2 regions of the Halomonas sp. KM-1 genome follow, and region 1 is predicted to be linked to the other one. Evidence: predicted binding sites of a transcription regulator. Region 1 holds the regulator's gene; the other holds the start of a gene.
The links. The regulator FliA, encoded in region 1, starts transcription of late flagellar genes. The targets are predictions, from matches to a motif close to CTAAAGTTNNNNNNNNNNCNGCCGATA.

Region 1 (4,177 bases):
CGAGAAGGAGGGACACTGCGAACGCTGCGAAGGCGAACTTCCTTTCGACTTCACCATGGCCTTCCAGCCGATCGTCGATCTGGGCTCGGCCAGAATCATCACCTACGAGGCTTTGGTGAGAGGGCCCGCCGGCGAATCTGCAGGCAGCATCCTGGCCAAGGTGACGCCCCGCCTGCTCTACCGCTTCGATCAGGCCTGCCGCATCCGCGCCATCGAGCTTGCCAGCCGGCTCGGCATGCGCGAGAGCCTGTCGATCAATTTTCTGCCCAATGCCGTTTACGAACCCCAGGCGTGCATTCAGGCGACGCTGGCCATTTCCCAGAAGGTTGGGTGGCCGACGGAGCGGTTGGTGTTCGAGGTTACCGAAAGCGAAAAGGTGCAGGACCAAGAGCACTTGCGCAACATCATCGAAGCCTATCGCAGCATGGGATTCACCACTGCCCTGGATGACTTCGGCAACGGCTTCGCCAATCTCGATCTGTTGACGATACTGCACCCGGACCGGCTCAAGATAGACCGCGCCCTGGTGATGGGTTGCGATGACGACGTTCGCCGACAGGCGATTCTCAGAGCCCTCGTCAGCCTTGCCGGGGAGCTCGGTATCGACCTGATTGCCGAGGGCGTGGAGACCCGCGACGAGGCACTGTGGCTGGGGCGTCACGGCATTCCGAAGCAGCAGGGCTTCTTTCATGCGCGCCCCGCCCTCGAGAGCCTCGCACCGGATCTCGAACCGGGCCTCGCGGCGCTGCGCCAGGCATTGTAGATGCTGCAAGCGCAGGACAAGCGGCACCGGAGCCGCCGTCATATCTGGAAACATGAGAACATACCTGGGTGTTGCAACACTCAGCAGGGAGCCAAGCCACATGCCCGACCAAAGGGGTCCAGAGCCTTTCACCATCGCTCTCCATCCGGTTCACGATGCCAGCCACCATCACGTGGCGGATCGTCTCGTCTACACCCGGCGCAGCGACGCCGAGGATGAGGCCGAGGACCTCATGTCCGCTACCGCCCGGGCCCTGGCCAGCGCCGTCTACGAGCTTGGCGATGCTGGGCTGCTAGGCGACAGGACGCTGTTCGTCGACCTGCCCCTGGAGTGGCTCGATCGCCCCGAACTGCTGCCCACCCCGGCACCGCGGCTAGCGCTTGGCGTTGCCGAAGCCAGTACGCTGGATAGCGAGCTGCTCGGGCGCCTGGATGACATTCGTGAGCGAGGCTATCGGGTCATCGTGCCTTCTCGGCTGTTCAAGCAGGATCCCGAGGCGTTGCTTGGCCGCTGTGACATCATACAGCTGAGCTCACCCAACGAACTGGACGAAAAGACGCTGGAAAAGCTCCCGGCTCGCAATATCAAGCTACTGGTCGGCAATCTCGACAGCCGCGATGCCCTGGAGCGTTACCAGATGATGGGCTGCGATTACTATGACGGCGACTATCTGGCACGCCCCAGCTTCATTTCCTCGCCGCCCCGTGGACGCCACGGCAACCGCGCCGCCCAGATTCGCCTGATTCGCGCCCTCTATGAGGAAGACAGCAGTGACCTCAACCGACTGCACGAGCTGGTGGTGCAGGTGCCTCATCTGCATGTGGCGATTCTGCGCCGCGCCAACTCTACCTATTTCAATCCTGGCGGCAAGGCGGTCGATCTGCAGCGTGGGGTACAGATCCTGGGGTTGATAGAACTGCGTCGGCTGATCCTGACCCTGACCCTGGCAAGTCTGCAGCCCTCATCCCGCATCGTGCTGCGTATGGCGCTGATCCGCGCCTTCATGTGCCGTCATCTGGCGGCCCCCTTCCCTACTCTCGATCCCGAGGATGCCTTCACCACCGGGCTGTTCTCGATGATGGATGCCCTGCTCGAAGAGGATCGCAATACCTTGCTCGACCACCTGCCTTTGGGCGAACCGATCATCAAGGCATTGAAGTATCGCAGCGGACCTCTCGGTGCCGTGCTCGTCCTGTGCGAGAACCACGAGCGCCAGGTCGAAGAAGCTATCGATGAAGTTCCCGCTGACCGACTGCATGGCTGCTACATGAACGCACTGGCCAGCACCAAGGCGTTGATGGATAACCTGTAGGCATGCGAGAGCTGCCTAACCGCGCCGGGTGCTTGGAGAAAGCCTTACGCTTGGGAAAACCTAGACGTCGTTGTCCGCCAGGCGTGCCCGTAACCGGCTTACCGCCTGGCTATGCAGTTGGCACACGCGTGACTCGGTGACACCGAGCACGGCGCCGATCTCCTTCAGGTTGAGCTCTTCCTGGTAATAGAGCGCCATCAGCAGCTTTTCGCGCTCGGGCAGTGCCTCGATGCCATCGACCAGTTGCCGACGCCGCTCCTCGTCGATGAGCATGTGATAAGGCGTATCGAGCGAAGCGTCCTCGATGCCGGGTTCGGCGCCTTCCGAGACGAGCACCTCGAAGGGCAGCAGATGGCCACTGTTGGTATCACTGAGCAGCTGGCGATACTCCTCGAGCTCCATGTCGAGCTCGGCGGCTATCTCAAGCTCGTCTGCCGCCCGGCCGAGCTTCTGTTCCAGACTGCGCACGGCCTCATCGACCGCCCGGGCATTACGCCTCACGCTGCGAGGCAGCCAGTCGCGGCTGCGCAGCTCGTCCAGCATGGCGCCACGGATACGCTGGCTGGCAAAGGTAGCGAAACTCGCCCCCTGAGTGGCATCGAAGCGACCCATCGCCTCGAGCAACCCCACGGTGCCGGCCTGGATCAGATCATCGAGCTCGATACTTGCCGGCAGTCGAACCTGCATCGACAGCGCCTGGCGCCTCACCAGCGGCAGGTACTCCTCCAGCAGGTCTGCCTGTTCGATCTTGCCTCGTGCTGTGTACATGCTCTTGCTCTCGCGGCTGACGGTTCCCTCGAGCGATGCCGATCGGCGCTCGACGGGTCAGAATCACTGCAGGTCGTCGTGATTCACGATCACTTGCAGCCCCTGCAGGGTTGCGGCACGCTGCCCACGCTCCTGTAGGGAAAACTGAAAGTTCAGTGGCGTATCCGCCGGCACACCGGCCAGTGCCTCGGTCTGCCCTCGCGGCCCGGGCAGGCGAATGCAGGCCCCCGGATGGCAGAGCCAGGCGTTCACCTCCCTGCCGGCTGGCGGCTGAAACTGCCAGACCACGCGGCCCATCACCTGCCCGTGTGCCAGTTCGGGAGATGGCGGCAACAAGGCAGCGGACATGGCGGGTCGCTCGGCCATGACGACGTGCACGGCAGGCGCCGTGGCCACCCAACTGCCGGCCGCCTGAGCCATGCCCGCCCACAGCCCGCCAAGGGTCAGCAAACAGAGTTGCCCCAACCTGGTCGGTTTCATCGCGCCAATACCAACAGTTCGATATCGAAATACGCTTCCGCAACGTACTGGAGATTGCTCAACAGGCCCTGGCGCCCCACGCCCGACGGGTGCACGGCAATCAAGCGACGCGGGCCACCCTGCTCGGCGATCTGCTTGAGCATGCGATAACCGCGGCGGAACGCCTCCAGATCGTCGTCTATCCACAGCGCCCACTGCGACTGCTGCGCTGCCAGCAGCGACAGATGCGGGCTGGAGATCGGTAGCGCCACGATACGCCAGCTGCCGGGATCGCCTACCCAGCGCCGCCCTTCCTGCGCCCAGCTTTCAAGCAGCTCGGTGACTCGTGCAGTGTGTCGCTCGGCAGTGCCCGGCAGGCCCAGCACCATCAGCGTCCGCTCCCCCTCACTGCGCGGCGGCCTCGGTCGCTCCACCGCCGCCTTGGTGCCGGCAGGCTGAGCACTGGACCGCTTGGGTCGGACATTCTCCGCCTTGTTTCCTGTGGCCAGCTCGACCAGCATCTCGGCCACGTGTGTCGGGCACTCATCCTGCGTCGTTCCATTTGCCCATTGGCGCAAGCCCGCGGCCTGGTCCCATCCCATCTAGCCTGTCTCCCGTTCACCGAGGCCAAGGTGGCGAATGGCATCGCGCACCAGGAAAAGTTGTAGTAGAGACTCGAGCAGCGCCACGTCTCGGCGTCGGCGACGCCCACCGCCGAGGCCCAACAGCTCGGCTCTGAGATCCATGGCGGCCTCGTCTTCGGCAAGGTCGAGGTGGGCTGCCACCGTGGCCAGTCCGCTGGCCATGAGCAAGCGGACATCGGCACGCAGATCGCCAGCTTCAGCATGCTCGAGGCGCTGCCAGGCGCGGCGAGC
Region 2 (4,177 bases), on a different contig from region 1:
GAGAGCGAAAAAATTTTTCTTAACCTCGAGAGGCTTGCGGGCAGTTAGCGAAACCGTGCCTCCTGGGCCTGGCGGCGTAGCACCACTCATTGCGCGTACAACGCCGCCATGTCGGCTTCGAGCCTGGCTATGACCTGCGCACGAAGCCCAGGGTGCGCGGCCGGCAGGGCCAAAGCTTCGGCATACCAGAAGTCCATCTGCGGCGTGGGTTCGGGGCCGCGTTCGATGGCAGCATGGATAAGCGCCATACGCAGGGTCTGGCAATCGGCTGGGGCTTGGGCGAACTTTTCCAGCGAGGCGTGCCAATCTTTCGCATTGCCGGGTTCGCCTACGGCACGGCTGGCTTCTACCAAGCAAGCGATCTCTTCACCAAATGCTTTACGCAGCCGCTCGGCGTCGAGCGGCATTACTTCTTCCGCCAGCAGCAGCAGGGAAACGGCGATCCGCATCGTCGCGGGATAGCCCAGGGCATGCAGGGTCGTCTGAGCGGCATTGATAAGGGCATCGTTGTCCTCGCGCCGATCTCTCGGGGTGACCAGCTCGAACATGCCAAACTGCGCTTCCCGCTCTGCCTGGGTGTATACGGCATCGTGGTAGGCTGCTAGTCGAGTATGCACACAATCAGATCTCTTCATTCTTAAAGCGCCATACCATTTCGGTAATGTCGCGCGCACGATGCCCTCGGCCACACGGCTGTGCAACAAAGCGCAGAGCGTCACAAAGGCGAACGTCATTATCTTCGTAATCGATACCGATAATGTAGTCGTCGGCAAAGAGGCGAATCGATTCGGCCAGCTCGCTCGCTATGAGTTCACGGTCATAGAAAACGCTTTCCTCAACTGCGGACATCCGAGCAATCAGTGCACAGTCGATCAGAGTCGCATCGAGCCAGTTGGCAGCCGGGGTATAGCCGGCACACCAGCGCAGCCCCGACTCTTCGAGACACACCTCCATCGCTACGGTATGCTCGCCAACGAAACACGAGCCCAAGACCACCCCTGTTATACGGTGTTTTTTTGACTTCTCACCCACCTGCACCAACAAGTCTATAAGCGGGACTCCTGCAACCTTGTTCTTGAACCCGTGCGCCGCTATATAGACCGTACGGTTTTCAAAATCGCCCTTGCACAAGCAATCCAGCGCCTTATTAAAACTCTTTTTATCATAAAAATTGGCATAGTGAACTTCCGTATCACCAGTCAGTTTCGCTACACCTTCGATAAAGGGAAGCACACTGCTGCGGTTGGCATCATCCTCATCCAGTTCCCATGGCGCTTCCAATACGAGAATGGCACGGCTGGAACGATACTTGCTCATCGACTACCCTTATCAATTAATAGTCATTTTTATTGGCGGCATTAGGAACACTGCCAAAAACCAACTTCATTCGGCATAGACATGACTAGCCGTTATCCTATCTAACGGCACTTGCCGGCAGGACTTTAGGGAGAAAGGAAAAAAATTTTCGTTTCGTGTTGACGAAGCTCGGAGCGAGGCGGCTTCAGCGCTGGCGCAGCAGCTCCAACACCAGCTCCGGCTGGCGATTGGCCTGGGCCAGGATGGCGAAGCCGGCCTGCTGCAGGATTTGCGCACGCACCAGGTTGGAGACTTCCTGGGCGTAGTCGGCATCCATGATGCGCGAGCGGGCGGCGCTGAGATTGACCACGGTGGTTTGAATGTTGTCGATCACCGCTTCGAAGCGGTTGTACAGCGCGCCGAGCTGGCTGCGCTGGCGGTCGGTGCGCTTGAGCGCTTCGTCGAGGGCATCCAGCGGTGATTCGGTGGCCGTGCCGGTGTCGTCATCCACCACGCGAAAGCCATTCAGCCCCAGCGAATGCCGGTTGATGGCCTGAAGCTCGATGGCGATGGTCTCGCCGTCGTTGGCGCCCACCTGAATGTGCACGCGGCGGTTTTCGCCCACGACGGAAACGCCGTTGAAGCCGGTTTGCAGCCCGATACGGTCTATCTCATCCAGGCGCTGGTCGATCTCTGCCTGAATCGCGGCGAGATCGGTGGGACTCAGGGTGCCGTTACCGGCCTGCACGGTCAGCTCCCGAATACGCTGCAGGTTGGTATTCACCTGCCCGAGCGCACCTTCGGCGGTTTGCACCAGCGAGATACCGTCGTTGGCATTGCGTGCGGCCTGGTTGAGCCCGCGAATCTGCGCGGTCATGCGGTTGGCAATGGCCTGCCCCGCCGGGTCGTCCTTGGCGCTGTTGATGCGCAGGCCCGACGACAGCCGCTGCATGGCTGTCTGCATGGCTTGCTGGCTGCCACGCAGATTGTTCTGCACGATCATCGACAGAATGTTGGTGTTGATCACGGCCACGCAATGTCCTCCACCGGGCACTTCCTATGCACCTTTGCGGAGTATATCGGCCGCTGGGAAGGAATCTTTAGCACGGCAGCACTATCTCGTTGGCGACAGCTCAGTCAGTGCTCATATTAAGCTGCATTTCCACCTCATCCCGGGCCTTTGCAAAGGAGCTGCGAGTCAGCTTCCGAAAAGAACTACCGCCCACTGTGGGGCGGTTGAGCGTTCGACCCGGGCTGGCAGTTACTTCCGGGCTGGCTGTCAGTTACGTCCGAGCTGAGCATTCATCATTTCGAACTGCTGGAAGAGATAGTCGCTGGTCTGGTTCATCTGGGCGATCAGGCCGTCGAGCTGACCGAACTGAGTGCGGTAGCGGGCAATAGTGGCCTCGATGCTCTGTTCCATGCTCAGGTAACGATCGTTGAGGCTCTCGATACGGCTCTCGGCTCCGCTGATGGCACCACCCAGGGCGCCATTGCTGCCAACGAGCTGGGTTACGGTCTCGCTCAGTTGGCCGGCCAGGCCGCCCGTGCTGCTGTCGCCAGCGAAGAAGGCGCTGAGGGCATCCTGGTCATTGACGATCACCTCGTCCAGGCGCTGCTCGTCGATCTCCAGCGTGCCGTCGAGCTTCAAGGTGATACCAATGTCGCTGAGCATGGAGAAGCCGCCTTCTCCTGCCTCTATTCCACCTGCCAGCACACTGCGCAGGCGACCCTCTATACTGCGCACGGCGCTGTCGCCCAGCAGGTCGCCAGCGGTTTCAGTGTCGCCAGTGAAGGCCGTGAGCTCACCAATGGTGCTCTTGAGCGCATTGTAGGCCTCGACGAAGCCGGTGACGGCCTCGCGTACCGCCCGGGTGTCCTGCTCGACCTTGAGGGTGCTGCTACCTTCTTCCGTCAAACTCAGCGTAACGCCCTGGATCGCCCCCTCCACCTGGTTGGAAGCGCTGACGATGGGAATGCCATTGACGCTGAGCATGGCATCTTGACCGACTTGGGTAATGGCACCCGCGCCCTCGGCCCCGCTGAAGCCAATGCCATCGGCGAAGAAGCCGTCACTGAAGGTCATGTCGGTAATCGAAGCCGATTCGCCGGTCTCGCTGCTCATCAGCGCCAGCCGATAGCCTTCGCCATCGTTGACGATGGAGGCAGTGACTCCGGATCCGTCATGGCCGTTGATGGCGTCGCGGATATCCTCGAGGCTGCTTCCCGCGGCGATATCGATATCGATCGACTGAGGAGACTCGCCGGTAGCGTTGCCGAAGTGCAGGGTAAGCGTCTGATCGGTGTCGGTCAGCGCCTGGTCGAGCTCCACTTCGAGCCGGCCAGAGGCCAGGCTTCCGGCAGTGGCCAGCCGTTCGACCTCAATGGCGTACTGGCCAATGGCGGCATCACGTCCTGCCGCTGCTTCCAGGGAGGTTCCCGCTACGGAGGTGGATAGACTTTGGAAGAGAGACGCGTCGTTGAGGGCGTCGGCGGCGGCCTGGAACCCGGAGAGCGCCCCCTTCAATTCGCCGTAGGCGGAGATCTTGACCTTCTGGGTCTCGATCTGGCGTTCGATGGGCTTGAGCTTGCCGCGCTCGGCTTCGTTGAGTTGGTCGAGCAGACCGTTGAGATCGAGCCCGGAACCGATACCGAGGGAAGAAATGCTGGCCATGGAAAACTGCCTTGTGTCGGTGAATTGACGTCCTGTTACTTCTACCTCGGCGGTGAGCGAAAAAACTTTAGCCTTAGGTGAAAAAAAACTCAGCGCGCGTGAATGATCACTTCCACCCGACGGTTCTGGGCACGACCTTCCACCGTCTCATTGCTGCCCAAGGGACGGGTGTCGGCCAGCCCTACCGCCCGCAGTCGCTGCGATTCG

Region 2: B8115_RS16605 (flagellin) is a predicted target of FliA. The motif match lies at 2,374-2,400, and genes of this name have one in related genera.

Annotation. Positions count from the first base shown of each region.
Region 1 covers NZ_BAEU01000136.1:22,493-26,669, forward strand. Annotated here, with positions in the region: gene B8115_RS16170 (EAL domain-containing protein) at 1-763, shown strand, start outside; gene B8115_RS16175 (EAL and HDOD domain-containing protein) at 864-2,075, shown strand; gene B8115_RS16180 (RNA polymerase sigma factor FliA) at 2,136-2,843, opposite strand; gene B8115_RS16185 (flagellar protein FlhE) at 2,907-3,323, opposite strand; gene B8115_RS16190 (hypothetical protein) at 3,320-3,823, opposite strand; gene flhF (flagellar biosynthesis protein FlhF) at 3,905-4,177, opposite strand, start outside.
Region 2 covers NZ_BAEU01000138.1:46,948-51,124, forward strand. Annotated here, with positions in the region: gene B8115_RS16595 (hypothetical protein) at 87-635, opposite strand; gene B8115_RS16600 (hypothetical protein) at 622-1,317, opposite strand; gene B8115_RS16605 (flagellin) at 1,502-2,329, opposite strand; gene fliD (flagellar filament capping protein FliD) at 2,576-3,970, opposite strand; gene B8115_RS16615 (OmpA family protein) at 4,060-4,177, opposite strand, start outside.